DNA from 2 places in the Streptomyces sp. NPDC017993 genome. Region 2 is predicted to be linked to the other one. Evidence: riboswitches for the same ligand, from Rfam matches in the RefSeq annotation. Region 2 holds a riboswitch; the other holds the start of a gene.
What was found. Region 2 has a riboswitch for cyclic di-AMP ahead of ACH4FH_RS19380 (C40 family peptidase). Riboswitches for the same ligand answer to the same signal wherever they lie in the genome.
Positions count from the first base shown of each region.

Region 1: linked by a shared signal. The riboswitch ahead of ACH4FH_RS05845 (M23 family metallopeptidase) and the one ahead of ACH4FH_RS19380 (C40 family peptidase) in region 2 are both predicted to bind cyclic di-AMP.

Region 1 is NZ_JBIRGO010000003.1:114,060-122,550, reverse strand. Features, by position in the region: gene ACH4FH_RS05860 (GNAT family N-acetyltransferase) at 1-2,121, opposite strand, end outside; gene ACH4FH_RS05855 (HPr family phosphocarrier protein) at 2,346-2,627, shown strand; gene ACH4FH_RS05850 (GntR family transcriptional regulator) at 3,019-3,708, opposite strand; gene ACH4FH_RS05845 (M23 family metallopeptidase) at 3,917-4,729, opposite strand; cyclic di-AMP (ydaO/yuaA leader) riboswitch at 4,742-4,898, opposite strand; gene ACH4FH_RS05840 (M16 family metallopeptidase) at 5,141-6,517, opposite strand; gene ACH4FH_RS05835 (M16 family metallopeptidase) at 6,547-7,899, opposite strand; gene ACH4FH_RS05830 (DNA topoisomerase (ATP-hydrolyzing) subunit A) at 8,164-8,491, shown strand, end outside.
Region 2 is NZ_JBIRGO010000009.1:328,023-336,513, reverse strand. Features, by position in the region: gene ACH4FH_RS19390 (ATP-dependent Clp protease proteolytic subunit) at 1-315, shown strand, start outside; gene ACH4FH_RS19385 (hypothetical protein) at 322-630, shown strand; cyclic di-AMP (ydaO/yuaA leader) riboswitch at 1,030-1,195, shown strand; gene ACH4FH_RS19380 (C40 family peptidase) at 1,199-1,672, shown strand; gene ACH4FH_RS19375 (LysE family translocator) at 1,848-2,522, opposite strand; gene ACH4FH_RS19370 (LysR family transcriptional regulator) at 2,594-3,532, shown strand; gene ACH4FH_RS19365 (ATP-binding protein) at 3,545-3,973, opposite strand; gene ACH4FH_RS19360 (8-amino-7-oxononanoate synthase) at 4,273-5,499, opposite strand; gene bioB (biotin synthase BioB) at 5,645-6,802, shown strand; gene ACH4FH_RS19350 (adenosylmethionine--8-amino-7-oxononanoate transaminase) at 6,795-8,099, shown strand; gene bioD (dethiobiotin synthase) at 8,201-8,491, shown strand, end outside.

The DNA of each region.
Region 1 (8,491 bases), on a different contig from region 2:
TGGTCGGCGGACAGGGGCGGGCGCGGCGCTGTCCTGGGCCTCGGGGGGCCTGGAACTGAACGGGCTGGGCGGCGGGCCCGAGGGGACCTGGGGCCGTGCTGGGCGCGTCGCGTACGGCGGGGCCGGCGGGCGGGGCGTGGGCGGGGCCGGGGGACGTGGCGTGGGCGGGTCCGGGCTTGCGGAGGGATCGAGCGCCTCCGAAGGCGGCACGTCCGCCGGTACGGAGGTCTTCTCGCCCGGGGCCGCCAGCGTCCGCGCCAGGTCGTCCATCGCGAGGTGGACGACCGTCACCGGCTTGTCCGGGGCCGCTTCGGCGGCCGCGCGCAGGGCGATGGCGAGCGCGGTGCCCTCTCCTTCTTCGGGGGAGCCGGGCGCCTCCTCCCCCACCCAGGGGATGGCCGTGACGACGACGGCGTCGCAGCTGTCGGCCGCGAGCGCCTCGGCGAGGGCCTCGCGGAAGTCGTCGGGCGTCGCCGCGGACGCCAGCGCCCGGGGGCTCATCGGTCGCAGCCCCTCGGTCAGGCAGGCGTCGTAGGCGAGCAGGGCGAGGGACTCGGAATTGCCGAGGATGGCGATGCGCGGGCCGGCCGGCAGCGGCTGGGAGGCCAGCAGCAACCCGGCGTCGATCAGCTCGGTGACCGTGTCGACGCGGATCACGCCGGCCTGGCGCATCAGGGCGGCGACGGTGCTGTCGGGGATGCGGACGGTGGGTACCGCGTGGCCCTGGGGCGCGACGCCGGTGTGCCGGGCGCCCTTGGCGACCACGACCGGTTTGACGAGCGCGGTGCGGCGGGCGAGCCGGGTGAATTTGCGCGGATTGCCGATGGACTCCAGGTAGAGGATCACGACGTCGGTGTCCGGGTCGTCGTGCCAGTACTGGAGGAGGTCGTTGCCGGAGACGTCGGCGCGGTTGCCGGCCGAGAGGAAGGTGGAGATTCCGGCGATGCCGCCGTCGCCGGGGCCCCGGGCATGCAGCCCGCTGAGCAGGGCGATGCCGATCGCGCCGGACTGGGTGAACAGGCCGATGTTGCCGGCTCCGGGCATCCGGGGCGCGAAGGAGGCGTTGAGCCGGGCGTCGGGGGCGGTGTTGATCAGACCGAAGGCGTTGGGGCCGATCAGCCGCATGCCGTAGGAGCGGGCCTGCTGGAGCACCGCCCGCTGCCGCTCGCGGCCTTCGGGACCGGCTTCCGCATAGCCGGACGAGAGGATCAGCACGCCCTGGACGCCGTGCTCACCGCAGTCGCGGACCACCTCGGGGACGCGGGCGGCGGGGACGGCGATAACCGCGAGGTCGACCGGGTCGGGGATCTCGCGCAGGGAGCGGACAGCCGGCACGCCCTCGGGCTCCAGCCGCTCCGTGCCGTCGGCGAAGGCGTGGTTGACGGCGTGCAGACGGCCCGTGAAGCCGGCGTCGAGGACGTTGCGCAGGGCGGTGCGGCCGATGCCTCCGGGGGCACGGCCGGTTCCGATGACGGCGACCGAGCCGGGGGCCAGCAGCCGATGGACGGAGCGGGCCTCGGCGCGCTGCTCGCGGCCGCGCATCACGGCCATGGACTGCTCGGTCGGTTCGAGGTCGAATTCGAGGCGGACCACGCCGTCCTCGAAGGTCCGCTTCTGGGTGTAGCCCGCGTCCGTGAACACCTTGATCATTTTAGTGTTCGCGGGGAGCACCTCGGCGGCGAAGCGGCGGATGCCGCGCTCGCGGGCGACGGCGGCGATGTGCTCCAGGAGGGCCGAGGCGACGCCGCGGCCCTGGTGGGCGTCCTGGACCAGGAAGGCCACCTCGGCCTGGTCGTCCTCGGGGTCCTTGGCGGGCAGCCCCTGGTCGTTGATCCGGTCGTAGCGGACGGTGGCGATGAACTCGCCGCCGACGGTGGCGGCTAGGCCGACCCGGTCGACGTAGTCGTGGTGGGTGAAGCGGTGCACATCGCGGTCGGACAGGCGCGGGTAGGGCGCGAAGAAGCGGTAGTACTTCGACTCGTCCGAGACCTGCTCGTAGAAGGAGACCAGCCGCTCGGCGTCGTCGGCGGCGATGGGGCGGATGCGCGCCGTCCCACCGTCGCGCAGCACCACATCGGCTTCCCAGTGGGTCGGGTAGGCGAGGTCCGGCGGCGTCTGCATGCGGCCAGGGTACGGCCGGGCACCGACAGCCGGCTCGGCATGCGTACCCTCTGGAAGCGGAACAGGCACGGGGTACCGTGCCCGGCGCGGGCCTTGGCCCGTTCCGCCGGTAACTCCCCCGGGAAGTGCCTGCTCGCAAGAAGGCCAGGCCGAAGGGCCGCCGGGGCATCCCGGCACCGTGAGAGACTGGTCTAGACAACAGTCACGACTTGAAGGGCAACACCATGGCTGAGCGCCGCGTCAATGTCGGATGGGCCGAGGGCCTGCACGCCCGTCCCGCGTCGATCTTCGTCCGTGCCGCGACCGCGTCCGGCGTCCCGGTGACGATCGCCAAGGCCGAGGGCAACCCGGTCAACGCCGCCTCCATGCTCGCGGTCCTGGGCCTCGGCGCCGAGGGCGGCGAGGAAATCGTGCTGGCCTCCGACGCCGAAGGCGCCGACGCCGCGCTCGACCGCCTGGCCAAGCTCGTCTCGGAGGGCCTCGAGGAGCTCCCCGAGACCGTCTGAAGTCCCTCGGGACCCCAGCGTCCACGGCCCCGCCGCGGCGACCTGACAACGGTCGCCGCAGCGGGGCCGTGCCGTTGCCGGGGGTAGCGCGATGCGCGGCGGGACGCGATGCGCGGCGGGACGCCGGCCGAGGTCTCGGCGCCATCAACGGGCGCGTGGGGGCGTGCAGCGAAGGCCTTGATTGCCGCATCGGTGGAACGCCCGTTAGAAAATATGGCGCGGGATAATCGGTGCCCCGCATTCCATCGAGAAAACAGCGCCACCGCGCGGGCATGCCGAATATCCGGTTCACCGAATTCCGGGACCGGCCATGAGGAAACAGGCCGAATACCGGCCACCGCTTCCCCGCGCGCAAATGCATTGCGCGCCTTCTTTGTATACGGGGCGCTTGTTAATGGCGGGCGCGTGCCGTGTTGACGGGCTGTTTCGGATTCCTCACCTCGGCCGCGCCGGGGCGCCGCAGCCGGTGCACCGGCAGGGACCGCTCGATATGAGCGGCCATCAGGGCGCGGGCGCGCTCGGCGTCACCCCGGGCCACCGCGTCCAGCACCGCGCCGTGCTCGTCCCACGACTCGGCCACCCGGGCGGGCAGTTCCACGACATACATCCACTCGATCTTCCGCCGCAGCTGGGTGAGCAGCGCCGTCAGGCTGGGGCTGCCGGCCGCCTGGGCGAGGGTTTCGTGGAACCAGCCGTCCAGTTGGCGCAGGTCCGCGGGATGGCCGTGGCGGGCCCGCTCCCGGCCCAGTCGGACGAGGCCGCGCAGCACCTTGAGGTGGGCCGGGCTGCGGCGGGTGGCCGCGCGGGCGGCGCCCAGCGGCTCCAACAGGGCGCGGATGTCCAGCAGATCGGCGGCCTCCTGCTCGGTCGGCTCGGCGACGCAGGCGCCCGCGTGGTGGCGGGTGGTGACGAACCCCTCGGACTGCAAGGTCCGCAGCGCCTCCCGGACAGGGACCCTGGAGACGCCGTAACGGGCCGCCAGGATGTCCTCGATCAGCCTGCTCCCCGGCGCGAGCACACCGGAGACGATGTCATCGCGAATCGCCGTGCATACCGCGTGCGCGGAAATATGGCCTCGCATCGCCTGGTGCCTCCGCCGTAATCCCCTGGAAACGCCGCCGATCGGCGACTTTTCCGTGACTCTATTCGACCGGGCCGGGTTTTCCGACGGGCTTCGGGTATTCATGGATATTTTTTGGCCATCGGCGTATCCGGTGGCCGACGTGCACCGGATACGCCGAAGCCCCGGCCGGGGCCGGGGCTTCGGAGAGGCTGCGGTGTCGGACGCGTCAGACGTTGACGCCGTGCCCGCGGAGGTACGCGACCGGGTCGATGTCCGAGCCGTAGTCCGGACCGGTGCGGGCCTCGAAGTGCAGGTGCGGCCCGGTGACGTTGCCGGTGGCCCCGGAGAGGCCGATCTGCTGGCCGGGGGTGACGGTCTGGCCGACCGAGACACCCAGCGACGACAGGTGGCCGTACTGGGTGTACGTGCCGTCGTTCATCTTGATCACGATGTTGTTGCCGTACGAGCCGCCCCAGCCGGCCTCGACGACGGTGCCCCGGCCCACGGCGTGCACGGAGCTGCCCGAGGCGGCGTGGAAGTCGATGCCGGAGTGGCTGCCGGAGGACCACAGGCCGCTGGTGGCCTTGTAGGCGGTCGAGACGTAGGAGCCGTCGACGGGGGCGACGTAGGCGTTGAGGCGCTTGCGCTCCGCCTCGCGGGCGGCGCGCTCCTTGGCCTCGCGCTCCGCCTTGGCCTTCGCCTCGGCCTTCTTCTTGGCTTCCTCGGCACGCCGCTTGGCCTCTTCGGCCACCTTCTCGGCCAGGGCCTCGGCCTTGGCCTTCGCGGCGGCGGCCTCGGCGGCCTCCTGCTGGGCGTCGGCCTGGGCGGCGATGCGGCCGGCGAGTTCGTCGCCCAGCACGACGGCCTGCTGCAGGCCGGTGTCCTGGGTGCGGGCCGTGTCCGTCGCGGCCAGCGCCGGCGAGGCCACGGAGGCGACGACGCCGGTGGCGGTGAGGGTGGCTATGCCGGCGATTTTGCGGGTCGTGCGAGCGGTGCGGCTCGCACCACGATGCTTCCCGGTGGCACGGGTGAACGCCATGTGCTGGCTTGTCCTTTCCTTCCTTCTCGCCTACCGGGTTAGCTGACGGGTTCGGAGCAGGAAGGTCTCCTACGGCCCCCTCCGAGGAGGGATCCGATTCACCCCAGGGGACATGTGGGTCCCCGGCTCCCCTGGCTCGCGCCGTACGGGGACTCGGCGATGACTGCCCGGTGCCACGGTTGCGGCGTACTTCTGACGAACAGCCGGACTGACGCTAAACGGGACATCTTTCAATCGGCAAACAGAACCGGCACTTTGTGCGGCACGCCACAGGGGCACCACGCAACCAGCCACAATAATCCGGACATAAAGGTGATCCCGTGACGGGTGAGCGTCACGGGATCACTTTTCATGCGATATGTGCGACGGTCGCCGGCCTCCGCCGGACCGCCGCGGTGTCACCACGGCAGGTCAGCCGCTGACGACCTTCACCTCACCGACACCCAGCGCCTTGACGGGCTCGGCGATCTGCACGGCGTCGCCCACCAGGATCGTCACCAGCCGGTCCCCGGGGAAGGCGTTGACCACCGCGGCGGTCGCCTCGACCGTGCCGGTCTCGGCCAGCCGCGCGTACATCTGCGCCTGGAAGTCGTCCGGCAGATGCTGCTCGACCTGATCGGCGAGGGTGCCCGCGACGGCCGCTGCCGTCTCGTACTTCAGCGGCGCGACCCCGACGAGGTTCTGCACGGCGACATCACGCTCGGCGTCCGTGAGTCCCTCCGCCGCCACGGTACGCAGCACCTTCCACAGGTCCTCAAGCGCCGGTCCGGTGGAGGCGGTGTCCACCGAGCCGCTGATCGCGAGCATCGCGGCGCCGCTGCCGTCCGCGGAGGAACGCAGCACCTGTCCGAACGCACGCACCCCGTAGGTGTAGCCCTTCTCCTCACGCAGGACGCGGTCCAGACGGGAGGTGAGGGTGCCGCCCAGGCAGTACGTGCCGAGGACCTGCGCCGGCCAGACCCGGTCGTGCCGGTCGGCACCGATGCGGCCGATGAGCAGCTGCGTCTGGACGGCGCCGGGGCGGTCCACGATCACCACGCGGCCGGTGTCGTCCGCGGTGATCGGCGAGGCCTTCACCGGCTCGGCGGTCGAGCCGGTCCAGGCGCCGAGGGTGCCGGCGAGCGCCGCGTCCAGGTCGATGCCGGTGAAGTCACCGACGATGACGGCGGTGCCCGTCGCGGGCCGTACATGCGCCGCGTAGAAGGCACGGACGGCCGCGGCGTCGATCCGCTCGACGGTCTCCTCGGTGCCCTGGCGGGGCCGCGACATCCGGGACGTCGCCGGGAACAGCTCCTTGGACAGGGCCATCGCGGCCCGCCGCGCGGGGTTGGCGAGCTCGTGCGGGATCTCGTCGAGGCGGTTGCGTACCAACCGCTCGATCTCGCTGTCCGGGAAGGCGGGCGCGCGCAGGGCGTCGGCGAGCAGGCCGAGGGCGCGGTCCAGCCGGGACGCCGGCACTTCGAGGGAGACCCTCAGGCCCGGGTGGTCGGCGTGCGCGTCCATGGTGGCGCCGCAGCGCTCCAGCTCGGCCGCGAACTCCTCGGCATCGTGCTTGTCGGTGCCCTCGGACAGCGCGCGGGCCATGATCGTGGCGACGCCGTCCAGGCCCTCGGGCTCGGCCTCCAGGGGCGCGACGAGGTTGATCTCGACGGCCACGACCTGCTGGCCGGGGCGGTGGCTGGTCAGGAGGGTGAGCCCGTTGGGCAGTTGACTGCGGTCGGGGGCCGGGAAGGCCCACGGCCGGGGAGCGCCACCCTGCGGCCTGGGGTGGAAGTCCATGCTGGTCATGGCGGAATCTGCGCTGGTCACGGCATCGCTCACTGGGCCGCCTCCTCTTCGTCGTTCTCGGCGGTATCGGCCGCCGCGTCGGCCGGCTCGGTGGGCTCGTACACGAGCACCGCGCGGTTGTCGGGACGCAGTCGTGCCTTGGCGACCGCCTGCACCTCCGACGCGGTGATCTCCAGAACGCGCTGCACGGCCGTCAGCGCGAGCTGCGGGTCGCCGAACAGGACGGCGAACCGGCAGAGTTCGTCGGCGCGGCCGCTGACCGTCGCGAGACGGTCCAGCCACTCGCGCTCCAACTGGGCCTGCGCACGCTCCATCTCCTCCGGGGTCGGTCCCTCGGCGGCGAACCGGGCGAGCTCCTCGTCGACCGCCCGCTCGATGTCCGGGACCTCCACCCCGCCGGACGTCTTGACGTCCAGCCAGCCGAGCGACGGCGCGCCGGCCAGCCGCAGCAGCCCGAAGCCGGCCGCGACGGCGCTGCGGTCACGGCGCACCAGGCGGTTGTAGAGGCGGGAGGACTCGCCGCCTCCCAGGACGGTGAGCGCGAGGTCCGCGGCGTCCGCCTCGCGGGTACCGTCGTGCGGCAGTCGGTAGGCCGCCATCAGCGCGCGGGCGGGGACCTCCTCCTCGACGACCTCGCGCAGCTCACTGCCGAGGGTCTCGGGCAGCGAGCCGTCCCGCGGCGGCTGCTTGCCGTCGTGCCCGGGGATCGAGCCGAAGTACTTCTCCGCCCAGGCCAGCGTCTGCGCGGGGTCGATGTCGCCGACGATCGACAGGACGGCGTTGTTGGGCGCGTAGTACGTACGGAAGAAGGCGCGCGCGTCCTCCAGGGACGCCGCGTCCAGGTCGGCCATCGACCCGATGGGCGTGTGGTGGTAGGGGTGGCCCTCCGGATACGCCATGGCCGTCAGCTTCTCGAAGGCCGTGCCGTAGGGGACGTTGTCGTAGCGCTGGCGGCGCTCGTTCTTCACGACGTCGCGCTGGTTCTCCAGCGACTCGTCGTCGAGCGCGGTGAGCAGCGAGCCCATGCGGTCCGCCTCCAGCCAGAGCGCGAGCTCCAGCTCGTGGGCGGGCATGGTCTCGAAGTAGTTGGTGCGCTCGAAGCTCGTGGTGCCGTTCAGCGAGCCGCCCGCGCCCTGGACGAGCTCGAAGTGACCGTTGCCCTTCACCTGGGCGGAGCCCTGGAACATCAGGTGCTCGAAGAGGTGAGCCAGGCCGGTACGGCCCTTGACCTCGTGGCGGGAGCCGACGTCGTACCACAGGCAGACGGCTGCGACGGGCGTCAGGTGGTCCTCGGAGAGCACCACGCGCAGGCCGTTGGCCAGCCGGTGCTCGGTCGCTGTCAGGCCGCCGGAGCCGGCTTGTTCTGTGGCCGTGTGACCCATGGGCATGTACGTCCCTTCGATCCGCTTGCGAGGAAGTTCTGTCACTGTATGCAAGCGCGTCGGCATCTGGCGAAGTTCCCGATCGACAGGCCCCGTACGAGGGCTCCGCGCCGCTCCCTCGTCGGCCGAAGGGGGAGTCGCGGTCGGCGTTGTCAGTGGGGCGGTCCACAATGGTCCGCGTCAGACCAGGCAGACTCACCGGTTGATCCCCAGCTGGTTGATCCAACATCGGCAGTAGACGCAGCAGAAGGAGCCGCAGCCGCGATGGCCCGCCGCAGCACGAAGACCCCGCCGCCGGACGACTTCGAGGAGAGGATCCTCGACATCGACGTCGTCGACGAGATGCAGGGTTCCTTCCTCGAGTACGCGTATTCGGTCATCTACTCCCGCGCCCTGCCGGACGCCCGCGACGGCCTCAAGCCCGTGCACCGCCGCATCCTGTACCAGATGAACGAGATGGGCCTGCGGCCCGAGCGCAGCTACGTCAAGTGCGCCCGAGTGGTCGGCGAGGTGATGGGTAAGCTCCACCCGCACGGCGACGCCTCCATCTACGACGCGTTGGTGCGCATGGCACAGCCGTTCTCGATGCGGC
Region 2 (8,491 bases):
GTCCTGCTGGCCGCCGGCGCCCCCGGCAAGCGGCTGGCGCTGCCCGGCGCCCGGGTACTGATCCACCAGCCGTCGTTCAGCGAGCCGGTCCAGGGGCAGGCCACCGACCTCCAGATCCAGGCAGAAGAACTGCTGCGCACCCGCGACCTGCTGGAGGAGATGCTGGCGCGGCACACCGGGCAGCCGCGGGCGCGGATCGCCGCGGACATCGAGCGCGACAAGATCTTCGATGCCCCCGCCGCCGTGGAGTACGGCCTGATCGACGCCCTCACCCGCAACCGCAAGCAGTCCTCCGCCGCACTCGGCGCACGGTGAGCGGCGGTGCTGCCTCCCGAACTCCCGCCACTGCCCGCGCTGACGCGGGCCGAGGGTGAGCTGATCGACCGGTACCTGGAGGTCGTGGACCTGCTGGCCCGCATCAACCCGGCACGCGGCGGCTCCACGTACGGCGGCCTGCGCGCCGCCCAGGCCCTGGTCAGCAAGAGCGCCGAACTGCGGGACGCCCTCACCCTGATGCACCAGCGAGGGGAGAACGAACTGCATCACGAAACGCTCACCCGGGCGCTGCGGGTCCTGGACGGCGAGCGCCGCGCACGGCTCGTCGCCGTGCCGCCGCCACCCCCTTCTTGACGCGAACTCCCCTCTCCTGACGTTCGCGGACCCCTCTTCCGACGTTCGCCGACCCCACGTGGCGTTCGCCGGACCGCTCTCGGCGCGACACGAGCCGGCCTTGCTCGCACGTACGGCTCAGCGTCGACACCGATTGCGGGGAGGCGACGAATTGCGCCGAGCACCGCCCCCTTCCCGCGGCGCTCGGCGTTTTCTCCCTGGTCCCGACCCCGTCGACCGTCACAGCGTTCGCGACAAACACCCCCAAATCACCATTTAGCCGGTATGTGGCGAATGTCACATACGGCAATTTCAACTCGGAATTCGGCTGGTGGATGCGTGACGATCCCTTCGACGACAAGACCCCGCCACAGCGACGGGGCGGTTCGGGCGGGCGCCTAATCCTGCCGCCGTCCGGATGTCCGGTCGACGCTGCTTGGACCGGCAGGAGCGGAGGACCCGAGCACGACGGGGCCCCGGCCATCACGGCCGCGGACCCCTTGGGGTGAAGCCGTACGCACGGCCGGGCATCTTCGCCTGCCCGAACCCGACAGGTCTTCCTTCGCAGGCGGCTGACGAAGGGTTGCGCATGAACGTGCGCAGGAATGTCGTGAATCTGCCGGCACGTGCCGGCATCATCTGCGCCCTGGCTCTGATCACCGTCGGAGGCACGACGCTGGTACCAGGAGCGGCCGAGGACGCCGAGGCCGCGCAGCGCTCCACCAGGGCGTTGCGGATCGCCGCCTCCAAGCAGGGCTCCCCGTACCAGTACGGCGCTCAAGGGCCCTACCGCTTCGACTGCTCGGGCCTGACACGCTATTCGTTCAAGCGTGCGGGCAAGGTGCTGCCCCGCACCGCCGCGCAGCAGTACCGCCACACCGAGCGCATCTCGGCGGACGTCCGCAAAACCGGTGACCTGGTCTTCTTCCACTCCTCACGAGGCATTTACCACGTCGGTATCTACGCGGGCCGCGGCAGGATCTGGCACGCACCCAAGGCAGGCGCGGTGGTGCGGCTGGAGAAGATCTGGAGCCATGCCGTTCGCTACGGGCGGGTGGGCTGACCTGCACCGTTATACGACAACCTGTCAACTGTCGGTGACCGTCGCGCAGGTGACCGGGTGAGACGAGTCGTCTCCTGCCCGGTCCCTGCGGTGGGTTCGCCCGGCGACCGCGGGCTTGGGACGGTGCGTGCCCAGGCCCTCTGCGTGGGCCGTGGTGGGTGGGATGGTGGCCGGTTCAGGCGGCGAGTGCCAGCTCTACGAGCAGGATGCCGCCCAGCGCGGTCAGCAGGGCCCCGGTGGCGACCTCCAGGGCGCGGGTCACCCGCGGCCGGCGCAGCCAGGTGCCGAGGCGGTCGACGAGCAGTGCCACGGCCGGGAACCACACCAGCGCGAGGCCGACGACCATGGTCGCGAGCAGCAGGGTACGCGGCAGTGCCGGTTCGCCCGCGGGAACGAACTGCGGAAGCAGGCTGAGGAACAGTACGGGCGCCTTGGGATTGAGCGCGTTGGTCAGGAAGCCCTGGCGCAGGCTGCGTGCGGTGCCGTGGTGGGCAGCCGCGCCTCGGGGGGCGCCCTTGGGTGCCCGGGAGCCGGCCGAAGCGCTCGCCTCGCCTGCCGGGGCGGGGCGGCGGAAGGCCGCCCCCAGCGCGCGGACGCCGAGATAGAGCAGGTACCCGCCGCCGAGGAGTTGAACGGACTCGAAGAGCGCGGGCACGGCGACGAGCACCGCCGCGAGTCCAGCGACCGCCAGCGTGGTGTGCACCAGCAGCCCTCCCGCGACGCCGACCGCGGTCGCCACCCCCGCCCGGCGCGAGTCGAGTGCGTTGCGCACCACGACCGCGAAGTCCGCGCCCGGCATGGCAACCATGCCCGCGGCGACTCCGGTGAAGGTGATCAGCTGTCCGTCCATGGGATCAGCTTCGCCCGTCCGGGCCTTTAATGGGTATTGGCAATCTTCTGGGCCTGCCTGAAGAGGTTCTTATGTACGACCCCACGCGGCTGGCTGCGCTGGTAGCGGTGGCGGAAGCCGGTTCGATCACCCGGGCCGCCGCCCGACTGGGCTATACCGCGCCCGCGCTCTCCCAGCAGCTCGCCAAGCTGGAGCGGGAGGCGGGTGCGGCGCTGCTGGTGCGCCACCACCGCGGGGCGCGGCTGACCGCGGCCGGCGAGCTGCTGCTCGTACGGGCCCGGCGGGTGCTGGACGAGATGGATCTGGCGCGGCACGAGCTGGCCCGGCTGACGGGGCTGTCCGGCGGCCGGCTGCGGGTCGGCACCTTCATGACGGCGGGCACGCATCTTCTGCCGCCCGCGCTCAGCGCGTTCCGGCGCGCCCATCCCGATGTGGAGCTGAGCGTCACGGAGTACCTACCGCCCCAGGGGATGGTGGCGGTCGCGCTCGGCGAGGTCGATCTGGCGCTGACGCATGCGTATGTGCCGGGCGATCCGATGCCGGCGCCGGACGGGGTGAGCCTGGAGCCGCTGCTGACCGAGGAGCTGGTGCTCGTCACGGCGCCCGGCCATGCGCTGTCGTCCGCCACCGGTCGGCTGTCGCTGACCGAGCTGGCCGGGCAGCCGCTGGTCAGTATGGCGCCGGCCAACCCCAACCGGCGCGGGGTGGAGGCGGCTCTGGTGGCAGCGGGGGCGAGCGTGGCGGTGCGCTGCGAGTCGCCCAGCTATGCGGTGGTGTGTGCCTTGGTGAGCGCCGGCCTCGGAGTCGCGGTGGTGCCGGAGATGATGGCCGAGGGCTCGGTGACTCCCCTGGGGGTCCGCCGGCTGGAGCCCGGCGACCTGCGGCGCACGATCTCGGTGGCCTGTCGGACCGGGGGCGGCGCACCGGCCGCGGACACCTTGCGGGCGTTGCTGCGCGGTGCCTTCACCCGGCATGCGGGGGCGGCCGCGCAGGCGACGCCGGCGTCGTGAGGGGGCAGGCCCTCAGGCGACGGTGACCGTCCACGGCATGGTGATCCACACGGTCTTGCCGCCGCACTCGGTGGGTACGACCGTGAGCCGGCCGCCCGCTTCCGCGGCGAGGTAGCGAATGATGACCATGCCGCGGCCGTTGTCCTGCTGTACCGCGGCCGGCAGCCGCCGCGGCCAGCGGGGATGACTGTCGGTGACGCCGATGCGCAGGTGTTCGTCGCGGTCCAGCCGCATCTCGACGGTGAAGGTCGGCGACTGGCCGAAGGTGTGCTGGACGGCGTTGGTCGCCAGTTCGGAGACGATCAGGCGGAGCGAGTCGGCGATGTCGGCGTCGGCGGGCAGCCCCCATTCGCCGAGCACTTCGAGGACGTATCTGCGGGCGGCGGTGACCGAGGCCGGGTCGCTCGGCAGGGTCAGTGTGGATTCCTGGTGGTCTGCCATGCGCGACGCCGTCCTTTTCCCACCGAGCTCCGGCTCCGGCGCACTGCCCAGGGAGCCGAGATGCCGATCGGGATACCGATGGGCCTCGGGCTGCTGCTTGCGACAGCCTGCCATCCGCGATGCGGTGGAGTGGGCGATCCACCAAGATATGGATATATCTGTCGCTCGAAGCAGTGAACTCTGCTAAGTGGGAACGTATTTGAGCGACAGGACGGGTCAACGGGCTCTGCGGTAAACCCTCGTCCGCGCCCTCGGGCGGTGCGCCGACCAGCAGCGGAGTGGGCAGCCCCGCATCTCGCTCAGGAGACCGGAGCGGTCGCCACAATCGTGTCGACGGCCCTGGCGATCTGTGCGTCCGTCAGGTCCGCCCGGGCGGTGAGCCGGAGACGGGAGATCCCGTCGGGCACGGACGGCGGGCGGAAACAGCCGACCGCGAGTCCGGCCGCGCGGCAGTCGGCCGCCCACCGGAGCGCCTGTTCCGGCGACGGAGCCCGTACGGAGACCACCGCGGCGTCCGGTCGTACCGCCGCGAGTCCGGCCGCGGTGAGCCGGGCGTGCAGCTCGCCGGCGACCTGCCCTGCGTGGGCGGCGCGCTGCGGCTCGCGGCGCAGCAACCGCAGGGCGGCGAGTGCGCCGCCGACTGCCGCCGGCGCCAGTCCGGTGTCGAAGATGAACGACCGGGCGGTGTTGACCAGGTGCTCGATGACGCGGGCCGGGCCGAGTACCGCGCCGCCCTGGGAGCCGAGCGACTTGGAGAGCGTCACCGTGGCGACCACATCGGCGTCGCCCGCGAGCCCGGCGGCGGCCGGTGCGCCCCGGCCGCCCTCGCCCAGCACTCCCAGTCCGTGCGCGTCGTCGACGAGGAGGCCCGCGCCGTACGCCCGGCATGCCTCGGCGAGGCCCGGCAGCGGTGAGGCGTCGCCGTCGACGGAGAACACCGAGTCGGTGATCGCCAGCGCTCTGCCGTCGTGGCCGGCCAGGGCGGCGCGCACAGCCGCCGGGTCGGCATGCGGCACCACGGTGGTGCGGGCGCGGGAGAGCCGGCAGCCGTCGATGAGGGAGGCGTGGTTGCCGGCGTCGGAGACGAGCAGCGCGCCGGGGCCGCTGAGCGCGGTGACGGCGGCGAGGTTCGCGGCATAGCCGGAGGAAAGCACCAGGGCCGCCTCGAAGCCGCAGAACGCGGCGAGTTCCGTCTCCAGCCGGGCGTGCAGTTCGGTGCTGCCGGTGACCAGACGGGAGCCGGTGGCGCCGGCGCCCCAGAGCCGCGCCGCCCGGGCGGCGCCGTCCGTGATCTCGGGATGCCGGGCGAGCCCGAGGTAGTCGTTGCTCGCCAGGTCGAGCAGCGGGGACTCGGCGGGGCGGGGCCGCAGGGTGCGGACGAGTCCGGCGCGCCGGCGTTCGTCGCGCGCCGCGTCGATCCAGTCGAAGGCCGCGCCGCCCGGCCACGGGCCCGGGGCGGCGGGCGGCTCGGCGGGTGCGGCCGGCACGGCCTGGCGCGGCAGCGGCGGCGCGGAATCCTGCGGCATCGGCTTCCTTCTCGATTGTCGGCTGTCGATAGACGTTAGCGGTCGTTCCGCCCACACACGGTGTGGCGATACACACACCCCGATCGGCCCTCGTTGTGGGAATCCTCCTTGGCCGAGGGCGGTGGCGTACGTCAGGATCAACGCCATGGACCTGCTGAACACACTGGTGGACAAGGGACTGCGGCGCGAGTTGCCGACCCGCGAAGAGGCACTCGCCGTGCTGGCGACCTCCGATGACGAACTGCTCGATGTGGTGGCCGCGGCCGGGAAGGTCCGCCGCCAGTGGTTCGGGCGGCGGGTCAAGCTCAACTACCTCGTCAACCTCAAGTCGGGCCTGTGCCCCGAGGACTGCTCGTACTGCTCGCAGCGCCTGGGCTCCAAGGCCGAGATCCTCAAGTACACCTGGCTCAAGCCCGATGACGCCTCCAAGGCGGCCGCCGCCGGGGTGGCCGGCGGCGCCAAGCGGGTGTGCCTGGTGGCCAGTGGCCGCGGGCCCACCGACAAGGATGTCGACCGCGTCTCGGAGACCATCTCGGCCATCAAGGAGCAGAACGACGGCGTGGAGGTGTGCGCCTGTCTCGGGCTGCTCTCCGACGGCCAGGCCGGCCGGCTGCGCGAGGCGGGCGCCGACGCGTACAACCACAACCTGAATACCTCGGAAGCCACATACGGCGACATCTGCACCACTCACGACTTCTCCGACCGGGTCTCCACCGTCCAGCAGGCCCAGGCTGCCGGCATGTCGGCGTGCTCCGGGCTGATCGCCGGGATGGGCGAGAGCGACGCCGACCTCGTCGATGTCGTCTACGCGCTGCGTGACCTCGACCCCGACTCGGTCCCCGTCAACTTCCTGATCCCGTTCGAGGGCACCCCGCTCGCCAAGGAGTGGAACCTCACCCCCCAGCGCGCGCTGCGCATCCTCGCGATGGTCCGATTCGTCTGCCCGGACGTCGAGGTACGCCTGGCCGGCGGACGCGAGGTCCACCTCCGCAGCATGCAGCCGCTCGCTCTGCACCTGGTCAACTCCATCTTCCTCGGTGACTACCTGACCAGCGAAGGCCAGGCGGGCAAGGACGACCTCGCGATGATCGAGGACGCCGGGTTCGAGGTCGAGGGAACGGACACCACCACCCTGCCGCAGCACCGCGCGTCCGCCGAGGGCGACGCCGACGCCGGCCAGGACGGCGCGGCCGCCGAACCCACCGCGACGGTGCCCGCGCCGGCACCGGTCGACGAGACCCGCCGGGACCTGGTCTCGGTGCGCCGCCGCGGCGCCGGCACCGACCTCCCGCCCAATGCCTGAGCCGCTCACTCCCGACGCACTGCTCGCCCTCGACCGGCAGCATGTCTGGCATCCGTACGGGCCGATGCCCGGCCGCGCCGAACCGCTGCTGGTCGAGTCGGCGTCCGGCGTACGCCTTCGCCTGGCCCAACCGGTCGAGGGCAACACCGAGTTGGTGGACGGCATGTCGTCCTGGTGGTCGGCGGTGCACGGCTACAACCACCCGGTGCTCAACGACGCCGCGCGCGGCCAGCTGGAGCGGATGAGCCATGTGATGTTCGGCGGGCTCACCCACGAGCCCGCCGTGCGGCTGGCCAAACGCCTGGTCGACATCACCCCGGAGCCGCTGCAGCATGTCTTCCTCGCGGACTCCGGTTCGGTGTCGGTCGAGGTCGCCGTCAAGATGTGCCTGCAGTACTGGAGGTCGGTGGGAAAGCCGCGCAAGCAGCGGCTGTTGACCTGGCGGGGCGGTTACCACGGCGACACCTGGCAGCCGATGTCGGTCTGCGACCCCGAGGGCGGGATGCACGAGCTGTGGCAGGGGGTGCTGCCGCGCCAGATCTTCGCGGACGCGCCGCCGGCCGGCTTCGACGCCGCGCCCGACGAGGCGTACACCGCGCAGCTGCGCGAGCTGATCGGCCGGCACGCCGAGGAGCTGGCCGCGGTGATCGTCGAGCCCGTGGTGCAGGGCGCGGGCGGGATGTCCTTCCACTCCCCCGCGTATCTGCGGGTGCTGCGGGAGGCGTGCGACGACCACGGCGTGCTGCTCATCTTCGACGAGATCGCGACCGGGTTCGGCCGCACCGGCGCGCTGTTCGCCGCCGAGCACGCCGGTGTCGCACCCGACGTCATGTGCCTCGGCAAGGCTCTGACCGGCGGTTATCTCACGCTGGCGGCGACGCTGTGCACCGCGGCGGTCGCGGAGGGCATCTCGCAGGGTGAGCTGCCGGTGCTGGCGCACGGGCCCACCTTCATGGGCAACCCGCTCGCCGCGGCCGTCGCGGACGCCTCGATCGACCTGCTGCTGTCGCAGGACTGGGCGCAGGAGGTCAAGCGGATCGAGGGCGGCCTGCGGACCGGCCTGGCGGCCGCGGAGGGCCTCCCCGGCGTACGCGAAGTCCGGGTGCTCGGCGCGATCGGTGTGGTCCAGCTGGACCACGAGGTCGACATGGCCGCCGCGACCCGGGCCGCGATCCGGGAGGGGGTATGGCTGCGCCCGTTCCGGGATCTGCTGTACACCATGCCGCCCTACATCACCGGCGACCACGATGTGGCGCGCATCTGCGCCGCGGTGTGCGCCGCCGCCCGCGAGGGCTGAAAGCCGAGGTGTCCGGGCGGGCCGGAACGGCCCGCCCGGACACCCCCACAGGTCCATATCTTTCAACGCGCCGCCATCGGCGCGGAGTTCGGAGGCACACCATGTCGGTGCTGTTCGTGACAGGCACGGGCACGGAGATCGGCAAAACCGTCACCACCGCCGCGATCGCCGCGACGGCGCTCGCCCGGGGCCGTTCGGTGGCCGTGCTCAAGCCGGCCCAGACCGGGGTCGGCGCGCAGGAACCGGGCGACGTGGCGGAGGTCGAGCGGCTGGCCGGCCCGGTCACCACCGTCGAACTCGCCCGCTACCCGGAGCCGTTGGCGCCCGCGACGGCCGCGCGGCGGGCGGGCCTGCCGCCGGTGCTGCCGCACGACATCGCCGAGGCCGCGGCC